DNA from 2 places in the Shinella sp. genome. Region 2 is predicted to be linked to the other one. Evidence: riboswitches for the same ligand, from Rfam matches in the RefSeq annotation. Region 2 holds a riboswitch; the other holds the start of a gene.
What was found. A riboswitch is a leader RNA that binds a small molecule or an ion and turns the genes downstream of it on or off. The one in region 2 is predicted to bind S-adenosylmethionine.
Positions count from the first base shown of each region.

Region 1: linked by a shared signal. The riboswitch ahead of ACT6VE_RS18460 (O-succinylhomoserine sulfhydrylase) and the one ahead of metA (homoserine O-acetyltransferase MetA) in region 2 are both predicted to bind S-adenosylmethionine.

Region 1 is NZ_JBQVPI010000009.1:189,307-197,529, forward strand. Features, by position in the region: gene ACT6VE_RS18435 (GcrA family cell cycle regulator) at 81-617, opposite strand; gene ACT6VE_RS18440 (aspartate aminotransferase family protein) at 1,043-2,233, shown strand; gene argF (ornithine carbamoyltransferase) at 2,261-3,172, shown strand; gene ACT6VE_RS18450 (Hsp33 family molecular chaperone) at 3,367-4,359, shown strand; gene apaG (Co2+/Mg2+ efflux protein ApaG) at 4,375-4,767, opposite strand; gene ACT6VE_RS18460 (O-succinylhomoserine sulfhydrylase) at 4,890-6,074, opposite strand; SAM riboswitch at 6,118-6,196, opposite strand; gene ACT6VE_RS18465 (2'-deoxycytidine 5'-triphosphate deaminase) at 6,276-7,382, shown strand; gene pseI (pseudaminic acid synthase) at 7,511-8,223, opposite strand, start outside.
Region 2 is NZ_JBQVPI010000007.1:113,404-121,626, forward strand. Features, by position in the region: gene ACT6VE_RS15050 (methyl-accepting chemotaxis protein) at 30-1,937, opposite strand; gene ACT6VE_RS15055 (aldose epimerase family protein) at 2,077-3,093, opposite strand; gene ACT6VE_RS15060 (GNAT family N-acetyltransferase) at 3,190-3,642, opposite strand; gene metA (homoserine O-acetyltransferase MetA) at 3,645-4,565, opposite strand; SAM riboswitch at 4,626-4,703, opposite strand; gene ACT6VE_RS15070 (hypothetical protein) at 4,803-5,045, opposite strand; gene ACT6VE_RS15075 (ABC-F family ATP-binding cassette domain-containing protein) at 5,165-6,991, opposite strand; gene ACT6VE_RS15080 (thiamine diphosphokinase) at 6,995-7,660, opposite strand; gene ACT6VE_RS15085 (DUF6678 family protein) at 7,898-8,223, opposite strand, start outside.

The sequences.
Region 1 (8,223 bases), on a different contig from region 2:
TTGGGGGCCGTACGCGCCCTTCGTCAGCACAAAAGAAAGGGCCCTTCCGGGCCCTCATCGCATTCAGCTTTTCGTTTCGGCTAGCGCATCCGGCGCCGTTCAGCCGAAGGCTGGTAGGCGAGGCGCTGGTGGTAGGTGCAGTAGGGCGAGTTGTCCGGGGACTCATTGCCGCAGAAGTGGAAGTCGTCGTTCAGCGGGTCGCCGATCGGCCATTTGCAGGTGCGCTCGGTCAGCTCGGTCAGTTCCAGCTTCCGCGACATCGGCACAACCGTCTTGTTGCCGTTGGCGGGAACCGGAAGCTGCTCGATCTGCGCGTCGAAACCGGCGTCGATATCTTCCTTGGCGATGATCATGCCGGCCGGGCGCGTTGCTACGCGAGCGGGGACCGGACGGGCCGCGAAGTTCGACGGCCGCGGCGCTGCAACGACGGGGCGCTTCGGACGGGTGGCGCTTGGTGTGCCGCCGGCTTTCGCACGGCCCGGCAAATTCAGCCGGTGCACTTTGCCGATGACAGCGTTGCGGCTGACGCCGCCGAGCTGCGCAGCGATCTGGCTCGCGCTCAGGCCTTCGCTCCAGAGCTTCGTGAGTTTCTCGACCCGCTCGTCTGTCCAGTTCATCTTCTCGTCTCCGTTCGACGTTCGCAATGTGGGAATCCCTCATCGCGTTCCGGACAGGTCCGGAATTTGAACGCCCTAACTCTTTTGGTGACTAGTTCCGCCGCATGCAGTCTAGTAATTGGTCTTTAACCTAGAGTTCGGGGGACTCTGTGACAAGAGTCGCGGGAATCGGTGCGAATCGATTTCGTAGTTTTCCCCAACTTGCTGCCCTGGTGTGACTCAAGAGCGACACCTTGCGCGCGTATCGTGAATCCTCACGTTGCGGTAGGTTCAGCGGCATTTCAGACGCGCATTTCATTGACATTGCAGGGGGAAATGCCGATAGTGCAGCATGCCGCCGAAAGGCGGTTTTTGATTTTTCTGGAGCCTGGAAAAGTCAAGTCGTAAACGAGTTTTTCCGCATCTCTTTTCGGAGGATCCGCGCCATGGCCGATGCCGCGCCGCTCTATGAAACCTATATGCGTGCACCGCTCCGGTTCACGCGCGGGGAGGGCGTCTGGCTGGTCGCCGAAAATGGCGAGCGATATCTCGATTTCGCCGCCGGCGTCGCCGTCAATTCGCTGGGCCATGCGCATCCCCATCTCGTCGCCGCACTGAAGGACCAGGCCGACAAGGTCTGGCACCTGTCCAACCTCTATGAGGTTCCGGGCCAGGAAATTCTCGGTCGCCGGCTGACGGAGGCGACCTTCGCCGACAAGGTGTTTTTCACCAATTCGGGGGCGGAAGCGCTGGAATGCGCGATCAAGACGGCGCGTCGCTACCATTTCGCCAAGGGTCACCCCGGCAAGTTCCACATCATCACCTTCGACGGCGCCTTCCACGGCCGCACGATCGCGACCATCGCCGCCGGCGGGCAGGAAAAGTACATCGAGGGTTTTGGCCCCAAGGCGCCAGGCTTCCTCAAGGTTCCCTTCGGCGACATCACGGCCGTCAAGGATTCGATCACCGAGGAAACAGCGGCGATCCTGATCGAGCCTGTACAGGGCGAGGGCGGCATCCGCCCGGTGCCGAAGGAATTCATGCAGGAACTGCGCCAGCTCTGCGACGAATATGGCCTGCTGCTGATCCTCGACGAAGTGCAGTCCGGCGTCGGTCGCACCGGTCGCCTGTTCGCCTATGAATGGTCCGGTGTTGCGCCGGACATCATGGCGGTCGCCAAGGGCATCGGCGGCGGCTTCCCGCTCGGCGCCTGCCTTGCGACGAACGAAGCGGCCGCCGGCATGGTCGCCGGCACGCACGGCTCCACCTATGGCGGCAATCCGCTCGCCATGGCTGTCGGCAATGCCGTGCTCGACGTCGTGCTGGAAGACGGGTTTCTCGATCATGTCCGCGACATCGCCCTCGTCTTCCGCCAGGGCCTCGCGGCCCTCAAGGACCGTTTCCCGGAGATCATCGAGGATGTCCGCGGCGAAGGCCTGATGCTCGGCATCAAGGCAAAGATTCCGGTCGCCGACCTTCTGAAGGCCGTGCGTGCGGAAAAGCTGCTCGGCGTGCCCGCCGGTGACAATGTGCTGCGGCTGCTGCCGCCGCTTACCGTCACGGCGGAAGAGGCGCGCGAGGGGCTCGCCCGCATCGAGCGCGCAGCCGAAAAGCTGACGGCGGCCAAAGCCGCATAAGCAGGACCGAGACAGACAGGACATATCATGGCCAAGCATTTTCTCGACCTTTCCGCCGTTTCGGAAAGCGATCTCCGCGTCATCATGGACGATGCGCACACGCGAAAGGCCGCCCGCAAGGCCGGCACGGAAGCCAAGCCGCTCGCCGGCAAGATGCTCGCGATGATCTTCGAGAAACCTTCGACCCGAACCCGCGTCTCCTTCGATGTCGGCATGCGCCAGCTCGGCGGCGAGACGCTGTTCCTGTCGGGCACGGAAATGCAGCTCGGCCGCGCCGAGACGATCGGCGACACGGCCAAGGTCCTGTCGCGCTACGTCGATGCCATCATGATCCGCACGACAGACCATAACCGTCTGCTGGAGCTTGCCGAGCACGCCACCGTGCCGGTCATCAACGCGCTGACGGACCTGACGCATCCCTGCCAGATCATGGCCGACATCATGACCTTCGAGGAGCATCGCGGCTCGACGAAAGGCAAGACCTTCGCCTGGACGGGCGACGGCAACAATGTGCTGCATTCCTTCGTCGAGGGCTCGGCCCGCTTCGGCTACACGATGAGGATGGCCGTGCCGATGGGCTCCGAGCCGGATGACAAGATCCTGAACTGGGCGCGCGACAATGGCGGCAACATCCTGCTCGGCCATGATCCCGAGGCGATCATCGACGGCGTCGATCTCGTCGTCACCGACTGCTGGGTCTCGATGAACCAGGAACACCGCGCCCGCGGCCACAACATCTTCCAACCCTATCAGGTCAACAAGCAGATGATGGCGCGTGCGAACCAGGATGCGCTGTTCATGCATTGCCTGCCGGCGCATCGTGGCGAGGAGGTCACTGACGAAGTGATCGACGGCCCGCAGTCGGTGGTTTTCGATGAGGCGGAAAATCGTCTGCATGCGCAAAAATCGATCCTTGCCTGGTGCCTCGGCGCCGTCTGACGGCCGTCTTGAAAAACACGGCGACCGACACGATCTAGGGGCCATCACAGGGCGCTTGTAAGGCGCTCTCTCTGGCGCATGCCCGTCCGGTATGGAATGATCGGGTGATAGCGCTGAATCACGGTAGAATGCCGGTCGCAAGCAGCCGGGCCCATGGCCCGGTGGCTTCCCGGTGTGCAAGGAGCAGAATGATGATGGCTGACAATGCCTTGAAACTCGGTGAGCTCGGTTATTCCGGCGACGACCATATCCTGCCGTTTCAGGTGGAGGGTCTCGACGTGCGCGGCCGTGCCGTGCAGCTCGGCCCCATGCTCGATACTATTCTGGGCCGGCACAATTATCCTGCCCCCGTCGCTCGGCTGCTCGCCGAGGCGATTACACTCACCGTGCTGCTCGGCACCTCGCTGAAGTTCGAAGGCAAGCTGATCGTCCAGACGAAGGGCGACGGCCCGGTCGACCTGCTCGTTGCCGATTTCTCAGCACCGGAGAATGTGCGCGCCTATGCCCGCTTCGACCAGGCAGCCCTCGATGCCGCCATCGCCGCCGGCACGACGGAGCCGCACGAATTGCTCGGCAAGGGCATTCTGGCCTTCACGATAGATCAGGGCGTGCACACGCAACGCTACCAGGGCATCGTGCCGCTGGACGGCGAGACGCTGGAGGAGATTGCCGGCGTCTATTTCCGTCAGTCCGAACAGATTCCAACCAGGGTGCGGCTCGGCGTTGCCGAACTCTTCGATCGTGACGAGGCCGGCAAGGCGCGCCACCGCTGGCGGGCCGGCGGCATGGTCATGCAGTTCCTGCCGCAGGCACCGGAACGCATGCGCCACCCCGATTTGCCCGGCGGCGATGGCGACGATGTCGGCCACGAGATCGACGACGATGACAACTGGGCGGAAGCCAAGGCGATGGTCGAGACGATCGACGCTGACGAGCTGACGGACCCGACTGTCGGCACCGAACGGCTGCTGTTCCGCCTCTTCCACGAGCGCGGCGTGCGTGTCTACCAGCCGCAACAGGTCTTTGACCGCTGCTCCTGCTCGCGCGAGAAACTGAAGGGTGTGCTGGTCGGCTTCAGCGCCGACGATATTGCGCACACCGCGGACGACAAGGGCGACATCTCGGTCACCTGCGAGTTCTGCTCGACGACCTACCGCTTCGACGCGGCGGAAGTCCTGCCGCAGTAGGGCCCAAGCGCATCCTCAGTTGAGGGTGCGCGGTTGTCCCGGTGTATCCAGCGAGAAGGCGGGAATGGCGACGTTGAAGGCTTCGCCGCTCTCGGTTTCCATGAGATATCGGCCGAACATGATGCCGGAGGGGGTTTCGAGCGGGCAGCCGGAGGAATATTCGTAGGTATCACCGGGGCGCAGCACCGGCTGCTCGCCGATGACGCCTGGACCGTTCACCTCGTCCACCTGGCCATTCTGGTCAGTGATATGCCAGTAGCGCGTCATCAGCCGCACCGCGACGTTGGAATGGTTGGATATGACGACCCTGTATCCCCAAACATACCGGCTGTCGTCGGGGTCTGATTGGTCGGCCAGATAGTACGGCTCTACGGTCACTTCGATGTCGCGGGTCAGCGCACGATACATGGGCAAGCCTTGAACTGATTAGCTCCTGCTATTCTACAGGAATGTGGTTTCGTCAAGGATAAGCAAAGAGGCACCGGCCTCATCGACCGGTGCCTCCGTATTTGTCCATCTGTTGCTGAAGGTCAGGCTCTGACCTTGGAGAGCGCGCGGGCAAAATCCTCGAGCAGGTCTTCGCTGTCCTCGATACCGGCGGAAAAGCGGACCGTTCCGTCCGACATGCCAAGCTCGGCGCGCGCCTCGTCCGTCAGGTTCTTGTGCGTCGTCGTCGCCGGATGGGTGATCAGGCTCTTTGCGTCGCCGAGATTGTTGGAGATCTTCGCGACCTGGAGCGCGTCCTGCAGCGCGAAGGCTGCTTCCTTGCCACCCTTCAGCTCGAAGCAGACGAGCGTCGAGCCGCCCGTCATCTGCTTGGCGATGATGTCGGCCTGCGGATGGTCCTTGCGGCCCGGATAGATCACGCTGGCAACCTGACTCTGTTCGGCGAGGAAGTCGGCGACGCGGCTGGCATTTTCCGTCTGCTGTTTTACGCGCAGCGGAAGTGTTTCAATCCCTTTCAGCAGCGTCCAGGCATTGAACGGCGACATGGCCGGGCCGGTGTGGCGGAAGTAATCGTGCAGATGCTCGTCGATCCATTCCTTGTCGGACAGCACGACGCCGCCGAGGCAGCGGCCCTGGCCGTCGATATGCTTGGTGGCGGAATAGACGACGATATGCGCGCCGAGTTCGAGCGGCTTCTGGAAGAGCGGCGTTGCAAACACGTTGTCGACGACGACCTTGGCGCCGATCTGGTTTGCGAGCTTCGCCACACCGGCAATGTCGATCACTTCCAGCGTCGGATTGGTCGGGCTTTCGAGGAAGAACACTTTCGTGTTTTTCTGAATGGCCTTTTCCCAGTTGGCGAGATTGCGGCCATCAACCAGCGTGCATTCGATGCCGTATTTCGGCGCGAGCGTCTCGACGACCCAGCGGCACGAACCGAACAGCGCGCGGGCGGCGACGATATGGTCGCCGGCCTTGAGCTGGCAGAGGATCGCAGCGGTGACGGCAGCCATGCCCGAGGCGGTGGCGCGTGCGTCTTCGGCGCCTTCCAGCAGGCACATGCGCTTTTCGAACATGTCGTTGGTCGGGCTGCCGTAGCGGGCGTAGATGAAACCGTCCGTCTCGCCCTTGAAGCGGGCTTCGGCCGCAGCCGACGTGTCATAGACGAAACCCTGCGTGAGGAAGATTGCTTCTGCGGTTTCGCCGTGCTGGGAGCGGGTGGTTCCGCCGTGAACGAGTTGGGTGGCCGGGCGCCAGGACTTGCTCATGTGATTGTCGCCTTCAAACAAAAAAACCGGCCGCAAAAGCAGGCCGGTTTCAAACCCGGCCTTTTTAGCTACTTGTTTTACGTGGCTGCAAGCCGGCCGGCCAAATCACCACGGGATAACCTTGTTATTACTGCGCGGCCGCGCTTGCGTCAATTGCCGGCATTTGGTTTTGTGCGGGCCTTCTCACGGGACGGTATGATGATGGCTTCTGCGGTGCGCAGCACGGGCATTCTGGCGGACAACGCCATTCGCGGCTTGTTCGACAGCGGACGGCTGAAGAGCGAGGCGCCCCTCGACGACGACCAGATCCAGCCGGCGAGCCTGGACCTGCGCCTCGGCGCGATAGCCTTTCGCGTGCGTGCCAGCTTCCTGCCCGGCCCCGCCCATCTCGTCGCCGACAAGCTCGACCGGCTGAAGCTGCACGTCATCGATCTGTCCGAGGGCGCGGTGCTCGAAACGGGCTGCGTCTACATCGTGCCGCTGATGGAAAGCCTCGACCTGCCGGCGGAACTCGCGGCTTCGGCGAACCCGAAAAGCTCGACCGGTCGCCTCGATATCTTCACCCGCGTCATCACCGATCGCGCGCAGGAATTCGACAAGATCCCGGCCGGCTATTCCGGCCCGCTCTATCTCGAAATCTCGCCGCGTACCTTCCCGATAGTCGTGCGGCGCGGTTCGCGCCTGTCGCAGATACGCTTCCGGAAAGGCAAGGCCCTGCTCGGCGAAAACGAACTGCTGGCGCTGCACACCAGCGACACGCTCGTTGCCAGCGACACGCCGAACGTCTCCGGCGGCGGCATCGCGCTGTCGATAGACCTCAAGGGCACCGGCCCGGAAGGACTGATCGGCTATCGCGGCAAACATCACACCTCTGTCATTGATGTCGATCGCAAGAACCAGCACGACATCTTCGATTTCTGGGAGCCGCTGTTCAGCCGCGGCCGCAACGAACTGATCCTCGATCCGGACGAGTTCTACATTCTCGTTTCGCGGGAAGCCGTGCACGTCCCGCCGCTCTACGCCGCCGAGATGACGCCCTTCGACCCGCTCGTCGGCGAGTTCCGCGTGCATTATGCCGGCTTCTTCGATCCCGGCTTCGGCCACGCCCCGGCCGGCGGCTCCGGTAGCCGCGCGGTGCTGGAAGTGCGCAGCCACGAAGTGCCCTTCATCCTGGAACACGGCCAGATCGTCGGCCGCCTCGTCTATGAGCACATGCTTGATACGCCGGAGGGCCTTTACGGCTCCGGTCTCGGATCGAACTATCAGGCACAGGGTCTAAAACTCTCCAAGCATTTCCGCGTCGGATAAAGCTGTTCGCGAAGGCGTTTCCCGCAGCTATGTGCCTGTGAAGCTTCGGGGTGTCTACGACAGTTCAGCGCCGGCTATTTGCTAACAGCCGGCGCGTTGTCATGAATTCGAGGCGGCGGAGTGCCGGCCTAGAACTGCCTGTCAGCGATCACTGCCGCCAGAACCGGGGTGCAGGCCTGCACGTCCACCGATAGGCGTGCGCCGATGACAACATCCAGGTGCTTGGGCGCTAGGCCAAAGCCGGGACGCACACTGCGCACCGCATCAGCCGTGATCACGTCGCCAGCCTTGAGGTCTTTCACAAAGTAAAGGGATCGCCGGAACTTCACGTTGTCGCGTTCGCTGGATTTGCGACCATAGTCAACACGGCCAATGGCTTCCCACGCCGTGCGCGCACCGCTGCAAAGTGCAGAGAATTCGGCGGGTTCAAGGGAGAAGCTGTCGTCCGGGCCGCCAGCCGAGCGGTCGAGCGTGAAGTGCTTTTCGATGATGTTGGCACCCAGAGCAACACTGGCAATTGCCGTCGTGTTGTCCAACGTGTGATCCGAAAGCCCGGTCACGATACCGTGCCGTGCGATCATGTCCGGAATCGTTCGCAGATTGTAGTCCGCGGCGGGTGCCGGATAACCGCTGACGCAGTGAAGAACCGCAAGCTGGCGGCAGCCCCCGGCGTAGGCCGCGTCGATGGCCTCCTGGATTTCTTCCGCGTCGGCCATACCGGTCGAAATAATCATCGGCTTGCCGGTGGAGGCAACATAGCGGATCAGCGGCAGATCAACCGCCTCGAAGGACGCGATCTTGTATGCGGGGGCGTTCAGGTCTTCCAGCAGATCGACGGCGG
Region 2 (8,223 bases):
GCTGGTCTTTGGCGTGTTTGCAGAGGACGTCAGGCGGCGCGGCGCTGGTAGACGGCGTTGCCGCGTCCTGTGTCGATATGGAACTGCGACAGCGCGGTCTGGAGCTGGGCGGCCTCGCTGGCGAGCACCTGGCTTGCAGCGGTGGTTTCCTCCACCATCGCGGCGTTCTGCTGGGTCATCTGGTCCATCTGGTTGACGGCCGTGTTGATTTCGCCAAGCGCCGCGGACTGTTCCTGGGCCGCACGCGTGATCGAGACGACGTGGTCGTTGACGCGGTTTACCAGGTCCTTGATCTCGGAGAGTACATCGCCTGTCGAGAGAACCAGCGAAACACCGCCCTTCACTTCGCCGGCCGAGGCGTTGATCAGCGTCTTGATCTCCTTGGCGGCATTAGCGGAGCGCTGGGCGAGCTCGCGGACTTCCTGGGCGACGACGGCAAAACCGCGACCGGCTTCGCCGGCACGCGCCGCCTCCACACCGGCATTCAGCGCCAAGAGGTTGGTCTGGAAGGCGATCTCGTCGATGACAGAGATGATCTGGCTGATCTTCTGCGACGACTGCTCGATGCGGCCCATGGCACTGATGGCGTTCTGGACGATGTCGCCGGACTTGTCGGCGCTATCCTTGGCTTCGCGCACGATTTCCGAGGCTTCGAGCGCGCGGCTTGTCGAGGTTTTGACCGTGGTGGTGATTTCCTCCAGGGCAGCCGCCGTTTCTTCCAGCGAAGCCGCCTGCTGCTCCGTGCGATGGGCGAGTTGGTCGGCGGCGGCGGAAAGCTCGCGGGAATTGCCGGTGATCGTGCCAGCGGTGGTGAGAATGCCGGTCATCGTGCTGCGCAGCGTCAGCATGGCGCCGTTGACGTTGGCCTGGAGCTCGGCGAAATCGCCCTGGAAGTGGCCGGCCATTTCCTGCGTCAGGTCGGCATGCGAGAGCGAGGCGATCACGCGGCGCACTTCGCTGACGCCGCGGTCGACATTGATCACCAGATCATTGACGCCCGTCGCGAAGCGGCGAAGGTCTTCGTCCTCATAGGCCTTGGTGATGCGGCGCGAAAAGTCGCCGGCGGCAGCGGCCGCCACAATGGTGCTGATGTTCGTTTGTAGGTCCTTGCTCTGCGCCTGGAGGGCGGCTTCCTGTGCCTCCATCTCACGCATCTGCATCTCGTTGGCGCGGAACACATCGAGCGTGCGCGCCATGGCGCCGATCTCGTCCTTGCGCTCGGTGCAGGGGATCGTGTCGTCGAGCTTGCCGGCAGCGAGATTGGACATGACGCCGGTGAGCAGCTGGATCGGACGCACGATGCCGTTGCGGGCGAAGACCATGGCGAACAGCATGCCGGCGACGATGCAGACGAAGGCGGTTGCGAGCAGCAGGATCTGCGTCGTGGTCGAGCGGGAAATTGCGACCGCGCGCGAATCCGACAGCGTGTCGGCGGAATAGGTGGTGTATTCCTTGAGCGCTGCGGTAACGGCCTTCTGGCTTTCCAGCGACTTGTCGAGCGCGGCAAGAACAGCGACGCGGTCCTGACCCTTGTCCGAGCCGGCGACGGCCACCATGGCGCGGATATCCTCGAAATAGGGTGCCAGTGCCGCGCGAACGCCGTCGAGCAGCTTCTGTTCGCTGGCATCGGCCGTGGAGGCGATCCTTGGTAGGCGGTCGAGCATTTCCGTGGCGCGTTTTTCCGTCTCGGCGGCGAAACCGGCCGCCTTTTCCGGGGCGATTGCGAGCTGGTAGGTCATGCGGCTGATGGCGATGACGTCGATGCGCAGGTCCATGGCCTCGCGGGCCACTTCCTCACGCGCTCCGGTATCCGAAAGGGCGGCACCCAGCGAGGTCAACCCGCGGCTGCCGACGGTGGCGATGGTGCCGGCGGCAAGGCCCATCAAAAGCACGAGCAGGCCGACTTTCCGAGAAATCGAGAGATCCGAAATTTTCATGGACAGCGTCCCCAGGGGCGACCGCCGCCGTCCTGGCGCGTTCCATCCCACACAACCCGGGAACATTCCGGGTCAATATGGCATCGTTTGTCTAATAGAAAAGTTTCTAATTTATTGCACCGCAGCAATCCTGCGGATCTCACCCCTTGCGGAAGACGTAGTCCGTCTCCTGCCGCAATGTTTCACCGGGCCGAAGAATGGCATTCGGGAAGCTGGGGTGGTTGACGGCATCCGGCCAGACCTGCGTTTCAAGGCAGAAGCCGGCAAAGGGTCCATAGCGGCGACCACCGAGCCCCGGAACCGCCGGGCTGACCTTCGCACCGGTGTAGAGCTGCACGCCCGGCTCCGTGGTCAGCACCTCCAGCGAGATGCCGGACAGGGGGCTGCGAACCTCGGCGACCGCGCGCTTGTCCTGGCGTTCGGCCGAGAGGCAGAAATTGTGGTCGAAGGCGACGCCGCTGGCTTCCGTCTGCCGGCGGAGCCGCGTCCAGTCGCGGAGGTCGAAGGGCGTTCCCGCGACGGGGCGGATTTCGCCGGTCGGAATGAGGTTCTCGTCGACGGGCAGGTAGTGTTCGGCCTTGAGGCGAATGTCATGACCGAGGGCGTCGCTGCTGTCGTCGAGGATGAAATAGCTGTGCTGGCAGAGGTTGACCGGTGTGGGCGCATCCGTCGTCGCCTGGTAGGCGACGGAGAGCACGCCATTGCCCGGCAGGCGATAGGTGCAGGTGATGGCGCAGGTGCCGGGGTAACCGGCGCGGCCGGCGGGGTCGTTCAACGTCAGGGTGACGAAGTCGGCGCCCTGGCCGGCGATATGCCAGTTCTGCCGGCCGATGCCGTCGCTGCCGCCGTGCAGGTGCGAGACGCCGCGTTCGTTGCATTCGAGCTGGTATTCGGTGCCGTCGATTGTAAACCGGCCCCCGCCGATGCGGTTGGCGCAGCGCCCCGGCGTCGCGCCGAAATAGGGGGAGTGGGCGAGGTAGGAGGGGAGGTCTTCGAAGCCCAGCACCAGCGGCGCGTCATGTCCCGCGAGCCTGAGGTCCTGGATGACTGCGCCCCAGGTCAGCACCTGGGCGGTCAGCCCGCCGCCGGTGATCGTGATGCGCTCGACCGCTTCGCCAGACTCAAGGTGACCGAAGATTTCATTCCCTGCACCCACGCTCGCGTCTCCTCGCCGATCCCAATTGCGGGCGGCAAACTGCTGCAATTTTCTCCGGCCCGCAACCGAAAAGTCATACTTTTTGAGAATCAGCCCTCAGAAGGTCTTCTGGTAGATGATGAAGGGCGTCTTGTCGGCGATGCGGTCGTAGAGCTGGCGCGCGGTGGCGTTGAACTCCTGCGTCATCCAGTAGACCTCCGGCGAGCCCGCCTCCTTCGCCTTGGCATAGACCCCTTCGATCAGCGCGCGCCCGATACCGGAGCCGCGAACCTCCGGGTCGGCATAGAGATCCTGAAGGTAGCAGACATTGCCGATCGTCCAGCAGGAGCGATGGAAGAGGTAGTGGGCGAGGCCGACCGGCTTGCCGTCGAGCGTGGCGAGGAGGCCGCGGAACTCGCCGTCTGCCGTCGCGCCGGTCAGCCGGGCGAAGGTGGTGGCGAAAATTTCCTCGGGTAGAACCGTCTCGTAGAAGGCGAGATAGGCGGTCCACAGGCGGCGCCATTCGCCTTCATCGTCTGCATGCAAAGGGCGAATGACGACACGGCTCATGGTCAGGCTCCTGTTCTGATCTTTTCCAGATCATAACTCGTGGTTTGATAGATTTCGTTGATCCAGTTGCCGAAAAGCAGGTGCGCATGGCCACGCCAGCGGTTCTGCGGCGGAAGCGACGGATCGTTGTGCGGGAAATAGTTCTTCGGCAGCTTGATCGGCACGCCGGCCGAGACGTCGCGGAAATACTCGTCGGCAAGGGACGTCGAATCATATTCGACATGGTTGAAGATGTAGAGATTCTTCGCCTTGTCCTGCACCAGGCAGACCCCCGTCTCGTCCGAGTCCAGCAGTATATCAAGCTCCGGCACAGCGCGGATATCTTCCATGCGGATTTCGGTCCAGCGCGAGACGGGGACCTCGAAATTGTCGGAGAAGCCGTTGAGGAAGACCGACGAGGGCTTGCGGTTGTGGTGGCGATAGACGCCGAACGCCTTTTCCTCCAGCGTGTGTTTCGGCACGCCGTGGAAATGGTAGATCGCCGCCATGCCGCCCCAGCAGACATTCAGCGTCGAATGCACGTTGGTCTGCGTCCAGTCGAGGATCTGCTTCATCTCGTCCCAATAGGTGACATCCTCGTAATCGAGGATTTCCACCGGTGCGCCGGTGATGATGAAGCCGTCGAACTTGCGGTGACGCACCTCTTCCCACGTGTCGTAGAAGGCAAGCAGGTGGTCTTCCGAGGTGTTTTTCGCGCGGTGGCCGCCGACGCGCACCAGTGACAGTTCCACCTGCAAGGGCGAAGCGCCGATGAGGCGCGCCATCTGCACTTCCGTTTTGATCTTGTTCGGCATGAGGTTGAGCAGCCCGATCTGCAACGGGCGGATATCCTGCCGGACCGCCATCGTTTCGGTCATCACCCGCACACCCTCGTGAACGAGGGTTTCGAAGGCGGGGAGCGTATCGGGAATCTTGATGGGCATGTCTCAACTCGATCCAAAACAAAAACCGGCCGCAACAATGTCGCAACCGGTCCACGTAAGGGTCTTCCTCGCGCGGCCCTTTAGCAACTTGTTTAACGTGGCTGCAAGCCGGCCGGCCAAATCACCACGAGCATTTTAGATAGCGCTAGTTTCCTTGCGAATCAATCCATCGCCGGGAACGGTCAAGGCCCGGATGCAGCAAGCATCCGGGCCTTAGCCTTTCAAAGCGTCACGCGCTTAGTAGTAGCTGTAGTGGCGCTTCTTGTAATAGACCTTGCCGCCCCAATGGCCGCCCCAGCGATGGCCGTAGTTGCCGTAATGACGCTTGACGCGGTAGTGCTTGTAGCCGTGATGGCCGTAGCCATAGCTGTTGTAACCGTAGCTCTTGTGACCGTAGCCGTAATAGCCGGCCTCGGACGGGGCAGCGAAGGAAACAGCAGCGACGACGGCGACAACGGCGGAAATGATGAACTTGCGCATGGGACTCTCCTGATCTCTTTCGGGTTGCAGGATGAGTTCCTCTCATCCAGTGATCAGACTTTCCCACATTGCCGGGACTTGCGCTGTTTCGGATGGAACAGGAGGCCTTCGAGGCCGTTTCAGCCCTCCAGTTCTTCGCGAAGCATTTCCAGCTCCAGCCATTCCTCTTCCATCTTGGTCAGCTGCTCGCGCAGCTTTTCCATCTCGGCGGCAAGCTTGTTGAAGGTTGCCGGGTCCTTGGTGAAGAGTGCGGGATCGGCCATCTTCGCCTCACGGGCGGCGATCTCCTTTTCCGTCTTCGCCATCTCCTTCGGCAGGTTTTCGAGTGCGAATTTCTGCTTGTAGGAGAGTTTTACCTTGCCCTTGCTGTCGGGTGACACGGCCGCGGTTGTCTCGGCGGCCTTCGCCTTCTCGGCCTTTTCCGCCTTGCGCTTTTCCTCGATCACGCCGCGGCGCTGCGCCATCATGTCGGAATAGCCGCCGGCATATTCGATCCAGCGGCCGTCCGGGTTTTCCGGGTCGGCGGGCGCGATGGTCGAGGTGACGGTGCGGTCGAGGAAGTCGCGGTCGTGGCTGACGAGCAGCACGGTGCCGGCAAAACCCGCGACGATTTCCTGAAGCAGGTCCAGCGTCTCGATGTCGAGGTCGTTGGTCGGTTCGTCGAGGATCAGGAGGTTGGTCGGCCGCGACAGGATGCGGGCCAGCATCAACCGTGCGCGCTCGCCGCCCGACAGGTTGCGGATCGGCGTGCGGGACTGCTCGGGCTGGAACAGGAATTCCTTCATGTAGCCGGTGACGTGGCGCTGCTCGCCATTGACGATGAGCGTCTCGCCACGGCCGTCGGTCAGGTAATGGGCGAGCGTGTCGTCGAGGTTCAGGTCCTCGCGGCGCTGGTCGAGGGTCGCGATTTCGAGGTTGGTGCCGAGTTTCACCGTGCCGCTGTCCGGCTCGAGCTGGCCGGTCAGCATCTTGAGCAGGGTGGTCTTGCCGGCACCATTCGGGCCGACGAGGCCGATGCAATCGCCGCGATGCACGCGGATCGAGAAGGGCGCGACGATGGTGCGCTCGCCGTAGGCCTTGGTGATCTTGTCTGCCTCAATGACCAGCTTGCCGGACTCTTGCGCGTCGGAGGCGCTCGCCTGCACGCTGCCCTGCGGACCCTTGTGGCCGCGATAGCGCGAGCGCAGGTCATGCAACGCACCGAGGCGGCGCATGTTGCGCTTGCGCCGTGCCGTCACGCCATAGCGCAACCAGTGTTCCTCGCGCTCGATCGACTTGCCGAGCTTGTGCTGTTCCAGCTCTTCGGCCTCCAGCACCTCGTCGCGCCAGGCTTCGAAATGGCCAAAACCCCGATTGAGTCGGCGCGACTGGCCGCGATCGAGCCAGACGGTGGCGTTGGAGACCTTTTCGAGGAAACGACGGTCGTGCGAGATGACGACGAGGGCCGAGCGCGTCGATTGCAACTCGCCTTCCAGCCATTCGATGGTTGGCAGGTCGAGATGGTTGGTCGGCTCGTCGAGCAGAAGAATATCCGGTTCCGGCGCCATGACGCGGGCAAGGGCTGCCCGGCGCGCCTCGCCGCCCGAAAGCGACTTCGGGTCCTCCGTGCCGTTGAGGCCGAGATGTTCGAGCAGGTAGGTGACGCGGTAGGGATCATCGCTTGGGCCGAGGCCGGCTTCCGCATAGGCGGCCACCGTGTCGTAGCCGTCGAAATCCGGCGCCTGGTGCAGGTAGCGGATGGTGGCCGACGGATGGCGGAACACCTCGCCGGACTGCGCCTCGGCAAGGCCGGCGGCGATCTTCATCAGCGTCGACTTGCCGGAGCCGTTGCGGCCGACGAGTGAGATGCGGTCGCCGGGCTCGATCTGAAGGCTGGCGCCGGCAAGCAGCGGCGTGCCGCCGAAGCTCAGGAAGATGTCGTCGAGTTTGAGGATTGGCGGTGCCAAGGGTCAGGCTCCTGAAAGGTCATAGGGCCTTGCGATGAGGATCGCGCGGCCGGAGGCGAGCGAAAGGCGGATTGCGCCTTCCGCGACGTTGGAAATGGTGCGGGATGCACCGAAGGGCAGTGAAAAATTCTTCAGCGGATAGCGCACGTTGCCGATATCGAGGCCGGCAAGCGGCGAGAGGCCGAGAACGGAGAACAGACTGCCTTTCGGCAGGTCGATGTCGCGGCTGCCCGGCAACAACGGCCAGGCCTCTTCCTCGCCGGAGGTGAGTTTTATCGAAAACCCCTGCTCTTCCAGCGAGACGGCGTGCAGGAGGTGCATCAAGGCATGGTCGCTGCGTTCGCCGCCGAGCGCGCCGGCGAGCACGATGTTTTTTGCGCCGCGTTCGGTGGCGACCGAGACGGCGATGGCGCCGTCGGTCTCGTTCTTGGCGACGGGATAGGGCTGGCGCTCGATGTCCGGCCAGGCGGCCAGCAGTTCCGGCGGCGTGGAATCGAAATCGCCAACCCAGATTTCCGGCGTCACGCGAAGCGCTGCCGCATGCCGCATGCCGCCATCGGCGGCCACGACACGCGCGCCGGCTATATCCGCGAAGAGCCGCGGCGTCGGATGGAGCGCGCCTCCCAGGAGGACGGCAAAGGTCGGGTCTGTCGGTGCCGGCAAGGTCATGGCTGATGCCCTTAGCGCATGTTTTTGCGAAAGGGAAAGATTTTGGCGTTTTGTCCGTTCATCCGGGCGTTCCAGCAGGGATATCCACGCGGCGGATTCTGCAAAGTTAAAATGTCACTCTGCGAGACAAAGCACGACGATTAGTGCGATCGTGCGGCTGGTCAGGGGTACAAGCATGATCGGGCGCAGGTGAGGGTGCCTAAGCTTTGGCTTCTCAATTTGGAGGGGTTTGGAGCTTTATCTTTTGTAACCTTCGAACCGCATCCCTTGCTGCATTTCGATCAATGGGAAGTGGCCGAATCCACGAAGAGCTACGCGAAATTTATCCAAATCCTGCACGATCTGGCGTGGAGGGAGATTGTTGCTTCTTGGCCAACTGGCAATTTTGGGAATTTCTAACCACTCGATCGCTCGAAGTTCGACGGGACCGAACTCGTGTGTATCGATATAGGGTAGGGGGCACCACAGTGCGTTCTCTACTGGGATATGCATGACGTGAACGTCAACTACCTCGAGGAATTGGACAAGCATCTGGCTCTCCGGCTCTCGAGCTTTAGACAATC